Regions from separate parts of the Streptomyces sp. BA2 genome, predicted to be linked through region 2. Evidence: riboswitches for the same ligand, from Rfam matches in the RefSeq annotation. Region 2 holds a riboswitch; the other holds the start of a gene.

Region 1 (7,683 bases), 4.6 Mb from region 2:
ACGCCGGTGTGTGCAATCAGGGTTCGTCCTGCCCCACGGGCGGGTCTGTTTCGGTCAAGGGGAATCGCCCGTGAAGTTGTTTGCGAAGTTGTTCGGCAAGAGCGCACGTGAGGACAGTGGCAATCCCGCCACCGCCCGGCACCGTGCCCCGCGCCATGGAGATGCCGAGGAGCAGGGCGCCGAGCGCCCGATGTTCCGTGACCAGGTCGGTGGGCCAGGCGGTGACATTTCGGGCGCGCAGGGCGCGTCGTCTGTTGACCCTGCCGGTCCGGGCCGCATAGGTTTCGGAGAACCGTCAACCTCAAGTACGGGTGGAGGGTTTACCCCCGATCCGTACGCATCGAATGCCCCCGCGGGGCAGCCGCGGCAGGAGGATCCGTCCATGGCCCTGGTGTGTACGAGGTGCGGGAACCGCAACGCCGAGGCGAGCCGGTTCTGCTCCAACTGCGGCGCGCCGCTGCGGGCCGGGGCCGCGCCGGAGCGTCCGTCGGAGACGACCTCGACGATCTCCATCTCGGGCCTTGAGGCCTACGACGCGGAGGTGACGGGGCAGACCGCCTCGCCCGCCCTCTCGCCGGAGGCCCAGGCCGCCGTTGACGCACTGCCGCTCGGCTCCGCGCTCCTCGTGGTGCGCCGTGGGCCGAACTCGGGCAGCCGCTTCCTTCTGGACGGCGAGCTGACCACGGCGGGGCGTCACCCGCAGAGCGACATCTTCCTGGACGACGTGACCGTCTCGCGCCGCCACGTGGAGTTCCGTCGCCTCGGGGACGGTTCCTTCACCGTCGCCGACGTGGGCAGCCTCAACGGCACGTACGTCAATCGGGAGCGCATCGACTCGGTCGCGCTGTCGAACGGCGACGAGGTGCAGATCGGCAAGTACCGGCTGGTCTTCTACGCGAGCCAGCGGGGCATCGGCATCTGATCTGTCAGGAAGGTCCATGCTTCAAACACCGAGGGGCGGTGCCGGCAACGGCACCGCCGCCGAGGACCGTCGGCTGATGAGCATCGGCGCCGTCCTGAACGCGCTGCGTGACGAGTTTCCCGAGGTCACGATCTCCAAGATCCGTTTCCTGGAGTCGGAAGGGCTCATCGAGCCGGAGCGCACGCCGTCCGGCTACCGGAAGTTCAGCCCGGAGGACGTGGAGCGGCTCGGTCACGTCCTGAGGATGCAGCGCGACCACTATCTGCCGCTCAAGGTCATCCGGGAACACCTCGACGCCCTGGAGCGCGGTGAGCGGGTCTCCACGCCCTCCCTGGGGCAGCCGCGCGAGCCCGGTGACGCCTGGGGCGTGAGTGACGCCGTGGAGCCCACTGCCGCCCGTGTGGGCCGTGCGGAGCTGCTCGCCGCCGCCGAGATCGACGCGGAGCAGCTCGCCGACTGGGAGACGTACGGGCTTGTCGTGCCGTTGCCGGACGGTGGCTACGACGCGGAGGCCGTGACGGTCGCCGCGCTCGTCGTGGAACTTGGGCGATTCGGTATCGAACCCAGGCATCTGCGCGCCATGAAGTCGGCGGCCGAACGTGAGGCCGGCCTGGTCGACCAGGTCGTGGCGCCGCTGCGCCGGCACCGCAATCCGCAGACCAGAGCCCATGCGGAAGCCCGTACGAAGGAACTCGCCGGGCTGACCGGAAAGCTGCACTCTGCACTGGTGCAGAGTGCGCTCGGGGTGCGGTTGCCCTGACTCGGGGGGTGCCCGACTACCCAAACCTGCCGGGCACGTCCTAGGGTTGCTGTGTGAACGAGCTCGACGTCGTAGGTGTCCGGGTGGAAATGCCCTCCAACCAACCGATCGTGCTCCTGCGTGAAGTGGGAGGCGATCGTTACCTCCCCATCTGGATCGGACCAGGTGAGGCGACCGCGATCGCCTTCGCACAGCAGGGGATGGCGCCCGCACGGCCGCTGACCCACGACCTGTTCAAGGACGTGCTGGAGGCGGTGGGTCAGGAGCTCACCGAAGTGCGCATCACGGACCTCCGAGAAGGGGTCTTCTACGCGGAACTGGTCTTCGCCAGTGGAGTCGAGGTGAGCGCCCGGCCGTCCGACGCCATAGCGCTCGCGCTGCGCACCGGAACGCCGATCTACGGCAGCGACGGTGTTCTCGACGACGCGGGCATCGCCATTCCGGACGAGCAGGAGGACGAGGTGGAGAAGTTCCGCGAGTTCCTCGACCAGATCTCGCCCGAGGACTTCGGTACCAACAGCCAGTAGGCCGTCACCAACAGCCGGTGGACCGTCGCTTCCTGAGGGTCCCGGCGGACCATTCGGCTAGCCTTTCCCGGCGGTGCGGTACAGCAAACCACTCTTAGGGTGATTATCACTCGGCGTGCCGAGTGTGGCGATCGTTGACGAGCCCCTGGCGACTGCCTACCGTCGTGAAGGCAGGTCAAGGACGGAGGTCGGCGTGAGAAGCAGCGGCGACGGTACGGCGATGGGCGGTCCGTATCCGCTTCACAGCAGCGCGGCCGGTCACTCTCCGAAGAGGCCGATGGCGGTTCAGGGGAGCGTTCAGGGGAGCGGGGACGCCACGTCCGGACAGTCCGAACAGGAACAGATCGGTTACCGGGGGCCGACCGCGTGCGCGGCCGCCGGCATCACGTATCGACAGCTCGACTACTGGGCCCGTACGGGCCTCGTCGAGCCCAGTGTGCGGTCCGCGGGCGGATCGGGGACCCAGCGGCTCTACAGCTTCAGGGACGTCGTCGTCCTCAAGATCGTGAAGCGGTTCCTCGACACCGGTGTGTCCCTGCAGAACATCCGGACCACGGTCCAGCACCTGCGTGACCGCGGTTTCCGGGACCTGGAGCGCATGACGCTCATGAGCGACGGCGCGACGGTCTACGAGTGCACGTCGCCCGATGAGGTCCACGACCTGCTCCAGGGCGGCCAAGGGGTCTTCGGGATCGCCGTGGGCGTCGTGTGGCGGGACGTGGAAGCGGCGCTTTCGCAGCTGCACGGGGAGCGGATCGACACCGGGGAGACGCTGGTGCGGCAGAATCCCGCCGACGAGCTCGCGAGGCGGCGCAACAGGGCCGTGTGAAGCGGCTTTGCCAGTGGCGTTGTCAGTGGCGTAGGGCAGCATCAGAGGTGTGAGAACCGCGCCCACGATTCTGCATCTCGACATGGATGCCTTCTACGCGTCTGCCGAGCAGGCCGCGAAGCCGAGTCTGCGCGGGAAAGCCGTGGTCGTGGGCGGGCTCGGGCCGCGGGGTGTGGTGGCCACGGCGTCGTACGAGGCGCGGAAGTTCGGTGTGCACTCGGCGATGCCCATGGGGCAGGCGCGGCGCCTGGCGCCCAATGCCGCTTATCTGGTGCCGCGCTTCGGGCTCTACCGCGAGATCAGCGAGCAGGTGATGGGGCTGCTGCGGGAGCTGTCGCCGCTGGTGGAGCCGCTCAGCCTGGACGAGGCCTTCGTCGATCTGGAGGCGGGGGGCGTGGCCGACGACCAGGCGTCGGCGCTCGCTGTGGGTGAGCGGTTGCGTGCGGACATCAAGGCGGTGACGGGGCTCGCGGGGTCGGTCGGGCTCGCCGCGTCCAAGATGCTGGCCAAGATCGCCTCGGAGGAGGCCAAGCCGGACGGCCTGCGGCTCATAGTGCCGGGGACCGAGCGTGACCTGCTCGGTCCGATGCCGGTCCGGACGCTGCCCGGTGTCGGTCCTGCCACCGGGGACCATCTGCGGCGGGGCGGGATCACGACCGTGGGGGAGATCGCGGAGGCGGGCGAGGACGAGCTCGTACGCCTCCTCGGGAAGTCGCACGGGAGCGCGCTGTACGCGATGGCGCTCGCGCGGGACGAGCGGCCCGTGGTGGCGGAGCGGGAATCCAAGTCGGTCAGCGTCGAGGACACGTACGACGTGGACATCCACGACCGGGTACGGGTCAGGGGCGAGGTCGCGCGGCTCGCCGACCGGTGTGTGGAGCGGCTGCGGGCGGCGGGGCACTCGGGGCGGACGATCGTCCTGAAGGTGCGGCGGTTCGACTTCTCGACGCTGACGCGCTCCGAGACGCTGCGTGGGCCGACGGACGACCCCGGGGTGGTGCGGGAGGCCGCGGCGCGGCTCCTCGAGGCCGTGGACACCACCGGAGGCGTGCGGCTGCTCGGGGTGGGGGTCACGGGGCTCGCCGACTACACGCAGGAGGACCTCTTCGCGCAGGCGCAGGCGCAGGCGCTGGCCGAGGGCCCTGAGCAGGGGGAGGGCGAGGGCGATACTGCGGGGGAGGAAGCGGCTGCGGATGGCGCGGAGGAGCCGCCAGCTGATGAGATGCCGCTTGCCGCGCGGCGGTGGGCTGCCGGGCACGACGTGCGGCATGAGCGGTTCGGGCACGGGTGGGTGCAGGGGAGCGGGCTCGGGCGTGTGACGGTGCGGTTCGAGACGCCGGGGTCCTTGCCGGGGCGGGTGCGGACCTTCCGGGTGGACGATGCCGAGCTTGTACCCGCGGAGCCGTTGCCGCTGGTGGGACCACCGGAGGTGGGTGCTGAGCAGTGCCCCTTGGGTTAGCGGTGCCCGGCGATGGGCGTTGTGCCCACCCGTTCCGCCCGTGCGGAACGCCTGCCCACAACGAGGGCGGACGAGGGCGGTCAGCTTGCGGTCTGCGGGCTCAGGGCTCTTCCTCGCCCGCTATGCGGCCGAAGTTCTTGTCCGGTGGCGGAGGTGACTCGGGAAGTGTGGTGTCCAGGCCGTAGTGGCGGTAGAGCTGCAGTTCCTGTTCGGGGGAGAGGTGGCGGCCGACGCCGAAGTCGGGGGCGTCCTTGATCAGGGAGCGCTCGAAGGGGATGCGCACTGTGCCGTCGCGTACGAGCTCGCTGGGCTCCAGGGGCACGAACGCGTCCCGGCTGAACAGGCCCGTGCGTATGGCCGCCCACTCCGGGGCGCCGGTGGCGTCGTCGAGATAGACCTCGTCGATCGTGCCGATCTTGGCCCCGTTCCGGTCGAACGCCTTCCGGCCGATCAGGTTGCGCGGATCGATATCGGTCTGCACGGGCCCTCCAACTGGTCGAGACGTGCCGAAGTGGGGCGTAACTCATCCTTGTTCGTTCGTAATCACTACGAAAGAGCACTTCGGGGCAGGCGGCCACTCGAGGGATCCTCAATCTCCTCGCTGGTAGGCTGGCGCTTGGCTGCTGACCCCGTGCGGGAGAGCTCTCCGGTGGAGACACCGGAGGCGCCGAAGGAGCAACTCCTCCCCGGAATCTCTCAGGCCCCTGTACCGCACGGACGAGGTCACTCTGGAAAGTAGGGCGGGCGTCGGGCGGGCACGTCCGGAACCCTTCCTCACCGACGGTGAAAGCCGGTGCGGCGCCTCTCGCGGGGCACGGACCGGTGAAGCTCTCAGGTTGAGATGACAGAGGGGGAGGCCGTCCGGGTACCCGTGCCGTGGTGCCCCTCGCAGGTCGCGTCAGACCAGGAGGCCTCCGCAATGACCGCCACTCCTCGCACCCCGCTCTCCCAGCTCGAACAGGGCATCCCCTTCGAGCAGCGGCACATCGGTCCCGATGTGGAAGCACGGGCCAAGATGCTCGCGCAGGTCGGATACGGCTCGCTCGACGAGCTGACCGCCGCCGCCGTGCCGGATGTGATCAAGAACGCCGAGGCGCTGAACCTCCCCGGGGCGCGCACCGAGGCCGAGGTCCTGGCCGAGTTGCGCTCCCTCGCGGACCGTAACCAGGTTCTTGATTCCATGATCGGGCTCGGTTACTACGGGACCTTCACGCCGCCCGTGATTCTGCGGAACGTCATGGAGAACCCTGCGTGGTACACCGCTTACACGCCGTACCAGCCCGAGATCTCCCAGGGGCGGCTCGAGGCGCTGCTCAACTTCCAGACCGTCGTCGCCGAGCTGACGGGGCTGCCCACGTCCGGTGCCTCGCTGCTGGACGAGGGGACCGCCGCCGCCGAGGCCATGGCGCTGTCGCGGCGCATGGGCAAGGTCAAGGACGGTGTCTTCCTCGTCGACGCCGACGCGCTGCCGCAGACCATCGCCGTCATCCAGACCCGCGCCGAGCCGACCGGTGTCGAGGTCGTGGTCGCCGATCTGAGCGAGGGCATCCCGGCCGAGGTCGCCGAGCGCGGTGTCGTCGGCGTACTGATCCAGTACCCCGGCGCCTCGGGTGCCGTGCGCGACATCAAGCCCCTCATCGAGCAGGCGCACGAGCTCGGTGCCATAGTCTCCGTCGCCGCCGACCTGCTGGCCCTCACGCTGCTCACCTCGCCCGGTGAGCTCGGCGCCGACATCGCGGTCGGGACCACGCAGCGCTTCGGCGTCCCGATGGGCTTCGGCGGCCCGCACGCCGGTTACATGGCGGTGCGCGAGAAGTTCGCGCGCAGCCTGCCCGGGCGGCTGGTCGGTGTCTCCGTGGACGCGGACGGCAACAAGGCCTACCGGCTCGCGCTGCAGACCCGTGAGCAGCACATCCGCCGCGAGAAGGCCACCAGCAACATCTGTACCGCTCAGGTGCTGCTCGCCGTGATGGCCGGAATGTACGCGGTCTACCACGGACCCGAGGGGCTCAAGGCCATCGCGCGGCGTACCCACCGCTACGCCATCGTGCTCGCCGCGGGGCTCGCCGCGGGCGGGGTCGAGGTCGTGCACGGTGCGTACTTCGACACCCTGACCGTGCGGGTGCCCGGCAGGGCCGACGAGCTCGTCGCCGCGGCCCGCGAGGGTGGCGTCAACATCCACCAGATCGACGCCGACCACGTCTCGCTGGCCTGCGACGAGACCACCACGCGCAAGCAACTGACCGCGATCTGGACCGCGTTCGGGGTCGAGGCCGACATCGAGGCGCTCGACGCGGAGACCGAGGACACGCTTCCCGGCGGCCTGCTGCGCTCCGACGAGTACCTGACGCACCCCGTCTTCCACCAGTACCGCTCCGAGACCGCGATGCTGCGCTACCTGCGCAAGCTGGCCGACCGTGACTACGCGCTCGACCGCGGCATGATCCCGCTGGGCTCCTGCACCATGAAGCTCAACGCGACCACGGAGATGGAGCCGGTCACCTGGCCCGAGTTCGGGCAGCTGCACCCCTTCGCCCCCGCCCAGCAGGCGCAGGGCTATCTGACGCTCATCCGTGAGCTGGAGGAGCGGCTCGCCGAGGTCACCGGGTACGACAAGGTCTCGCTGCAGCCCAACGCCGGTTCGCAGGGCGAGCTTGCCGGACTGCTCGCCGTGCGCGGCTACCACCGCGCCAACGGCGACGAGCAGCGCACCGTCTGCCTCATCCCGTCCTCCGCGCACGGCACCAACGCCGCGAGCGCCGTGATGGCCGGCATGAAGGTCGTCGTCGTGAAGACCAGCGACGACGGCGAGATCGACATCGAGGACCTGCGCGCCAAGATCGAGAAGCACCGCGACGAGCTGTCCGTGCTCATGATCACCTACCCGTCCACGCACGGTGTCTTCGAGGAGCACGTCGCCGACATCTGCGCCCAGGTGCACGAGGCGGGCGGCCAGGTCTACGTCGACGGGGCGAACCTCAACGCCCTGGTGGGCCTCGCCCAGCCCGGCAAGTTCGGCGGCGACGTCTCGCACCTGAACCTGCACAAGACGTTCTGCATCCCGCACGGCGGCGGTGGCCCCGGCGTCGGCCCGGTCGGTGTGCGCGAGCACCTCGCGCCGTACCTGCCCAACCACCCGCTGCAGCCCGCCGCGGGCCCCGAGACGGGCGTGGGTCCGATCTCCGC
Region 2 (7,683 bases):
ACGGGTCGTAGTCGTCGTGACCCTTGATCGACTTCGGGAAGACGCTGGTGGCGATCTCACCGGCGGCGACCTCGCCGCCACGGGTCTTCTGCAGGCTCGCGAAGTCCGTGGCGTAGAAGACGGCCTTGCGGCAGGCCTCGTTGTCGAACGGCTTCGTCTTGGTCACCAGGGCGACGTAACGGACGAAGTCCGTCTGCATGTTGTCGACGTTGTCCTTGTGGTCCTGAATGGCGGTGGTACGACCCGACTGGGTCATGCCGGTGCCATTCATGTCGATGTCGTAGTCACCTTCCATCAGGCGCTTGTCGTTCTCTTCGAGGTTCGCCGAGATGGTGACCGAGATCTTGTCCGGCAGGGCGGGACGGACCGGGTCGGACGACTTCTTCCAGTTCGGGTTGCGCACCAGGGTGATGCTCTTGCCCGCGCTGTAGTTCTGGAACTTGTACGGGCCGGAGGAGAAGGGGCGCTGGGTGTACTTGGCGCCGGTGTCCTCGGACTGCTTGACCGGGGTGCCCGACGGCATCGCGAGCATCTGCTCGAAGTCGCCGTTCTTCTTGGGCAGTTTGAAGATGATGGTGTTGTCGTCCGGCGTCTCGATCGCCTTCAGACCCAGCTTGTCCTTCGACTTGTCCTCGTAGGGGCCCTTGTACTCGCCCTTCGGGTCCAGCGTCGACTTCAGGTAGCCGGGACCACCGGTGATGACCTTGGTCGCCCAGATGCGCTCGATGCCGTACTTGATGTCCTTGGAGGTCAGCTTCGAGCCGTCCTCCCAGGTCAGGCCGTCACGCAGCTTGTACGTGTAGGTCTTGCCGTCGTCGCTGATCTTCGCCGTGGACTCGGCGAGGTCGGGGACGAGCTTGTTGGACGCGGCACCCGGCTTGGTGTCGTACGTGATCAGCGTGCGGGTGTAGAACCGCATGAAGTCCCACGTCATGCCGTAGTACGCGCGCTGCGGGTCGGCCGAGTCCAGGTCCTGCTTGGCGATGAACTTGAGCGTTCCGCCCTTCTTCGCCGACTTGTTCGCGACCTTGCCGATGGCCGCGTTGTAGCCGGCGCCCTTGCTGTCTTCGTCGTCGCTGCCGCCGCCGCACGCCGTGGTGGTCACCAGCGCCGCTACGACGAGGGCCGCGCCTGCGGTCAACCGTCGTTTAGAGGAACCTGTGGGCATTTCTCGCATCCTCCGAGATTCGCGGTCCTTGGCATTGACTGCCTTGAGAACCATGGGAAGAGCCACCTGACGCTGCGGCAGGGGCAAGCCAGTTGGAGCTGTTTACCGAGTTCCCTTGGGGTCCAGGGCGTCGCGCAGCCCGTCACCGAAGAGGTTGAAGGCAAGCACGGTCACGAAGATCGCCAGGCCGGGGAAGACCATGAACATCGGATCGTGCTCGTACGTCGCCAGCGCGTCCCGGAGCATGCCGCCCCAGGAGGCGGTCGGCGGGCGTACACCCGCGCCGAGGAAGCTGAGCGCCGCTTCGGTGAGGATGTTGGTGGGGATCATGAGCGTCGCGTACACGGTGATCGGTGCGACCAGGTTCGGCAGCAACTCGCGGAAGAGGATGTGCCGTTGGCCGCCGCCGAGGCTGCGGGCCGCTTCCACGTACTCGCGTTCGCGCAGGCTGAGGGTCTGGCCTCGGACGATGCGCCCGACGTAGGGCCAGCCGAAGAACCCGATCACCAGGATCAGTACGGCGATGCGGACGCCGCTGCCGGTGAGCCCGAGCAGGTCGTCGGGGAGGACCGACACCAGGGAGATCACGAAGAGCAGCTGCGGGAAGGCGAGCAGCACGTCCATGACCCGGCTGATCGTCGCGTCGATCCAGCCTCCGAAGTAACCGGCGATGATGCCGAAGAAGGTGCCGAGCACCACGGCCACCACCGCGGCGAGGAACGCCACGAGCAGTGAGATCCGGGCGCCGTAGACGATCCGGCTGAAGACGTCGCGGCCCTTGTTCGGCTCCACTCCGAAGAGGAAGTCCGAACTCATGCCGCCGAACGCGCCCTTGGGCAGGTTCGTCAGGTCTTCCAGCTCGTCCTGATGGAACTCGTTGGGCGGGTGGCCCAGGAGGGAGACGATCAGGGGCGCGAAGACGGCGACAAGGACCAGGACGAGCACGGTGATGCCGCCGGCCAGGGCGACCTTGTCCCGCTTCAGGCGGTTCCAGGCGATCTGCTTGAGGGACCGCCCCTCGACCTTCTTCACCCCTGCACCATCTGCGGGAGCGACGTCCGCTGTCGGGTCCGCGTCCGCAGGTGTGTCATGCAATGGTGCCGTCATCGTGGCAGGGACCCCTCTCAACCGGTGGTGACCGGCCCGCACTTGCCGCTGTAGCGACGTGATCAGTCCGTCGTACACAGGGGCGAAGCGCCCCTGGTGCGGGAGTCTTCATCGGGGTCGCGATCTGTTACCAGCCTTGTCGGGGAATGGATGCGCAACCGTGATGCTGATCGAGGTGTTCCGTTATCCGGACGGAGGTGAACGAGGGTCGAACACGGGGCAGTTGGGTCGCAAGGTGCCACAGGAGCCCATAGGGTCCCTCTGCCATCAGAACGGGCATCATGACGGTCAGGGCAGGTTGAGCGCTGCTTCAGTACTGCTTCAGTACTGCTTCAGTACTGCGCGGGGTAGCCGTATCCGCCCGCGGGCGCCGGGGCCGGCTGGGCCTCGCGGTCGTAGAACGGGCGCGCGTTGGCGCGCAGCCACATGGCTACCGGGTCGTATCCGTCGGACATCGCGACGGTCGACACGGGCAGGCCGTCGGGGACGGCGGCGATCGACTGCTGCATCATCGCGCGCACCCCGTCGACCGAGGCGGGCGAGGTGTCGTACACATCGAGGCCGATGGCCAGATAAGGGGCGCCGAGCGCGGGCTGCACCCAGGCGCGGCGCAGCGAGCGGACCGCGGGGGTGCGGTGGGCGTTCTGCGTGAGCAGGGCGTAGAACTGGGGGATCTCGATGGCAGGCTCGGTGAGCCGGAGCGGTCCCGCGGGCAGCAGGTCGAGGCCGGACGCGATGCGCCGCAGGTCGAGCCAGGGGATGCCGACGCCGCCGCCGGGGGCGTGGGGGTTGAGCCAGAGGCCGTAGTGGTCGGGGTAGAGGGTGCGGGAGATGTCGACGCCGCTGACCACTTCGTACGAGCGGTTCCAGCCACTGGCGGAGAGCTCCTGGGCGGAGGTCACGCACGGCGCGTACCCGAGGCCCTCGACCTCCATGTTCCCGTACTGGGCGTCGGGGGATCCGGCCTGGCCGTGCCAGAGCAGCATCCACACCTGGTCGGCGGCGAGCGCCCGCAGGAGCGCCTCGTAGGCGTCATAGCGCCCTGGTGTCACCTGGCGCAGCATGTGCTCGACCTGCCCGGCCGCAGCCGTGCCCGACGCACTCACCCTTAACCGCCCCTTCGCGATGACCCGATGACCCGCTGACCCGGACCCGGGTCATGAAACCAGCTTAAGCGGCGATCCTGACACCGACTTGACGTACGGCACCCTCACACACGTACCTGCACATGTCCTTACACATGTCCGTGCTCGTGCCCCGGGCCCTGGCCGAGGCCCGGGCTCCGGCCGAAGAAGGGCCGCACCCGCTCGCGCATCCAGTCACCGACCGGGTCCTGGGCGACGTCGAGCAGTACCAGGTTCACCGGCCAGGACACCGGGGCGTGGCCGAGGGCACGGCCCACGGCCTCCATCGGCAGCTCGCGCGCGTTGCCCTCCCAGGAGGTCAGTTCGACGCCGACGAACAGGGAGGGCGACTCGCCCTCGACGCTCGCCAGGCAGCGGCGGGCGCTCAGGACGACCCCGGTGGCCTCGAACTCGCGGGCGGCGGCGGACAGGAAGTCCACCGGGTCCTCCTGCCAGTCCGGTTCGAAGAGCCGTACGCGGCCGCCGCTCGCGGGGCCGTCCAGCGGGGTCCGTCCTGACCGGCAGAGCTCGGCGACGGCGGGCGGCGGCAGCGGCACACCGACCGTGCCGTCCGGGTTGACCGCGATGCCCAGCTGCGGGGGGAGGCCGCGCGCGAACTCCACGGCGGGCGCCACGGTGCAGCCCATCCGGCCGCCGGTGACGTGCTGGAACTGCTGCTCCGAGCTGAAGACGGGGACGTATGCCTGGCCGTCGATCTCCAGCGTGGGCAGGTCCAGGGTGCCGCTGTCCGGTGCCCCGCCGTTCGGCAGCGGGACCCAGACGTGGCTGCGGCCGAGCACCTCGACGATGCGGGCCCCCGCGGATGTGTGGGGTGCGCCGGGCGTGCCGAGGGATGCCGCGAGCACCTCTTCGAGTTCGTTGCCCGGCCATCCTCCATAGGGATGGGCGTGTGCCTGCGCCGGAATGTCCATCTCTTCTAACCCCTGCTCGGTCCCGCTCTGCCTGCGGCACGACCCTAACGTGGCGGCCCGTGGCGGGCGGCCCATGGCGGGCGGCTCAGCCCCCGAAGCCGATCCCCCGCAGCACCCCGGCCGCCGTCCTGTCGAGGAGCACGGCCGAGCCGCAGCCGCGCGGCAGGTCGCCCCGCTCGGCGGCGCCGACGAGCCTGCCTACCGTTCTGCGGTGGCGCGCGAAGGCGTACCGCGACACGCCGCGACCGCGCGAGAGCTGGCCCTCTATGGCGGTGTCCGGCGGCACGTCGAGCAGCAGCAGGTGCAGTGTCGTGCCGCGCCGCGCGGCCTCGCGGCCCAGCCAGCGGCGCACCCAGGCCTGGGTGCCGCAGTCGTGCACCACGACTCCCTCGCCGGAGCGCAGGGCTCTGCGCAGGCCCGCGTAGTGCGCGAGGCGGACCAGGGGGCGGTACACCGCGTACGGCAGCAGGCTCGGCATGCGCCGGGCCCAGCGGTCGCGGGTGTCCTGCGAGTCGATGCGCGGGCCCGCGACGGCTCTGCGCATCAGCGTGGACTTGCCGCTGCCCGGCAGCCCGGAGACGACGATCAGGTCGCCCTCGCCGTACGTGAGCCGGTGCGGGCTGTGGCCGGTCCGCTGCCGCAGGTCGCGGACGACGGCCGCCGGCAGGGGGCCGCAGCTCTCCCTGGTGGGGGCGGCGGCCTGTTTGGGCAGGGCCACCCCTGTATTGGTCGCGTAGACACTCGTCCTGCGCACCGTGATCGGCCTCCCCATAGCGGTCACGTACCTGCTTACCGCAGCTTCCCCGGCAAGTGTAAAGAGAAGGTAATGCGGCACAAGGGCATTACGGGACTGGCACTGCCCTGTGACGGAAGCGCGTGCAATGATGTGCGCGCAAACTCCATACAGGCCGTTTGAATCCGCGCGGGAGAGTTCCCGGTCGCCGTCGTACGACGCTATGACGCACCGGGGCGCCGAAGGAGCAAGTCCCTCCCTTGAATCTCTCAGGCCCCGTACCGCGCGGGCGAGGCACATCTGAAAAGCGGGCCGCCCGGCGGCTCCACCCAAGGTGCAAGTCATGACCTCCTGTACGAGCGGGTCGTGGTGAACCTCTCAGGTTCCGATGACAGATGGGGAGGATCGACCTCGCCCGTCATGCCCTGGGAGTTCAACGAATGAGTACCGCTTCCCGTCTGACCGCACTCGATGCCGTGCATCGCGCCCTCGGCGCGACCATGACCGACTTCGCGGGCTGGGACATGCCGCTCCGCTACGGCAGCGAGCGCGACGAGCACGTCGCCGTCCGCACCAAGGCCGGTCTCTTCGACCTCTCCCACATGGGCGAGATCACCGTCACCGGCCCCGAGGCCGTGGACTTCCTGAACTTCGCGCTGGTCGGCAACATCGGCTCCATCGGTGTCGGCCGCGCCCGCTACACGATGATCTGCGCCGAGGACGGCGGCATCCTGGACGACCTGATCGTCTACCGCCTCGGTGCGGCCGAGGCCCCCGAGTACATGGTCGTGGCGAACGCCTCGAACGCGCAGGTCGTGCTCGACGCGCTCACCGCCCGCGCCGACGGCTTCGACGCCGAGGTCCGCGACGACCGCGACGCGTACGCGCTGCTCGCCGTCCAGGGCCCCGAGTCCCCCGGCATCCTGAAGTCACTCACGGACGCGGACCTGGACGGCCTGAAGTACTACGCGGGCCTGCCCGGCACGGTCGCGGGTGTGCCCGCGCTGATCGCCCGCACGGGCTACACCGGCGAGGACGGCTTCGAGCTCTTCGTCGCGCCCGGCGACGCCGAGAAGCTGTGGAACGCACTGATGGAGGCGGGCGAGCCCGTCGGCCTCGTCCCGGCCGGGCTCTCCTGCCGCGACACGCTCCGTCTTGAGGCGGGCATGCCGCTGTACGGGCACGAGCTGACCGCGGACCTGACACCCTTCGACGCGGGCCTCGGCCGGGTCGTGAAGTTCGAGAAGACCTCGCAGTCCGACACCTTCGTGGGGCGCGCGGCGCTCGCGGCCGCCGCCGAGCGCGCCGAGACCGCTCCCCCGCGCAAGCTGGTCGGCCTGATCGCATCGGGCCGCCGCATCCCGCGCGCGGGCTTCTCCGTGGTCACCGGCGAGCAGGTCATCGGCGAGGTCACCTCCGGCGCCCCGTCCCCGACGCTCGGCAAGCCGATCGCCATCGCGTACGTCGACGCGGCGCACGCGGCCCCCGGCACCGAGGGCGTGGGCGTGGACATCCGCGGCACACACGAGCCGTACGAGGTCGTGGCTCTGCCGTTCTACAAGCGCCAGAAGTGACACTGCCGCTTCCGTGGTAACCCGGAAGTGACCCCACGCACATCTTTCCCGTTCCGCAGCACCCACCCGCGTACAGGAGAATTCAGGTCATGAGCAACCCCCAGCAGCTGCGTTACAGCAAGGAGCACGAGTGGCTCTCGGGCGCCGAGGACGGCGTCTCGACGGTCGGCATCACGGAACACGCGGCCAACGCGCTCGGTGACGTCGTCTTCGTCCAGCTCCCTGAGGTCGGCGAGACGGTGACCGCGGGCGAGACCTGTGGCGAGCTCGAGTCGACCAAGTCGGTCAGCGACCTGTACTCCCCCGTGACCGGTGAGGTCGTCGAGGCGAACCAGGACGTCGTGGACGACCCGTCGAAGGTGAACTCCGAACCGTTCGAGGGTGGTTGGCTCTTCAAGGTACGGATCACGGAGGAGCCGAAGGACCTGCTCTCCGCAGACGAGTACACCGAGTTCTCCGGCAGCTGAAGCCCCCCGAAGACCCCTAGGGACCACCTGATGTCGCTTCTCAACACCCCTCTCCACGAGCTGGACCCGGACGTCGCCGCCGCCGTCGACGCCGAGCTCCACCGCCAGCAGTCCACCCTGGAAATGATCGCCTCGGAGAACTTCGCTCCGGTCGCCGTCATGGAGGCCCAGGGCACGGTCCTCACCAACAAGTACGCCGAGGGCTACCCCGGCCGCCGCTACTACGGCGGCTGCGAGCACGTCGACGTCACCGAGCAGATCGCGATCGACCGGATCAAGGATCTGTTCGACGCCGAGTACGCCAACGTCCAGCCGCACTCCGGCGCCTCCGCCAACCAGGCCGCCCTCTTCGCGATCGCCAAGCCCGGTGACACGATCCTCGGCCTTGACCTGGCGCACGGCGGCCACCTCACCCACGGCATGCGCCTGAACTTCTCCGGCAAGCAGTTCAACGTGGTCGCGTACCACGTCGACGAGGCCGGTCTCGTGGACATGGCCGAGGTCGAGCGCCTGGCCAAGGAGAACAGCCCGAAGGTGATCATCGCGGGCTGGTCCGCCTACCCGCGCCAGCTGGACTT

What was found. Region 2 has a riboswitch for glycine ahead of gcvT (glycine cleavage system aminomethyltransferase GcvT). Riboswitches for the same ligand answer to the same signal wherever they lie in the genome.
Region 1: it holds a riboswitch for glycine, as region 2 does, so the genes downstream of both, gcvP (aminomethyl-transferring glycine dehydrogenase) here and gcvT (glycine cleavage system aminomethyltransferase GcvT) in region 2, are expected to answer to the same signal.

The regions. Positions count from the first base shown of each region.
Region 1 covers NZ_WSRO01000002.1:1,862,747-1,870,429, reverse strand. The annotation lists gene E5671_RS11020 (FHA domain-containing protein) at 1-922, shown strand, start outside; gene ftsR (transcriptional regulator FtsR) at 939-1,682, shown strand; gene E5671_RS11010 (bifunctional nuclease family protein) at 1,736-2,209, shown strand; gene E5671_RS11005 (MerR family transcriptional regulator) at 2,403-3,038, shown strand; gene E5671_RS11000 (DNA polymerase IV) at 3,088-4,497, shown strand; gene E5671_RS10995 (PRC-barrel domain-containing protein) at 4,598-4,978, opposite strand; glycine riboswitch at 5,122-5,219, shown strand; gene gcvP (aminomethyl-transferring glycine dehydrogenase) at 5,417-7,683, shown strand, end outside.
Region 2 covers NZ_WSRO01000002.1:6,442,697-6,450,379, reverse strand. The annotation lists gene E5671_RS31960 (ABC transporter substrate-binding protein) at 1-1,168, opposite strand, end outside; gene E5671_RS31955 (ABC transporter permease) at 1,271-2,275, opposite strand; gene E5671_RS31950 (enhanced serine sensitivity protein SseB C-terminal domain-containing protein) at 2,608-3,381, opposite strand; gene E5671_RS31945 (enhanced serine sensitivity protein SseB) at 3,510-4,331, opposite strand; gene E5671_RS31940 (AAA family ATPase) at 4,417-5,103, opposite strand; glycine riboswitch at 5,245-5,358, shown strand; glycine riboswitch at 5,359-5,469, shown strand; gene gcvT (glycine cleavage system aminomethyltransferase GcvT) at 5,505-6,638, shown strand; gene gcvH (glycine cleavage system protein GcvH) at 6,728-7,105, shown strand; gene glyA (serine hydroxymethyltransferase) at 7,136-7,683, shown strand, end outside.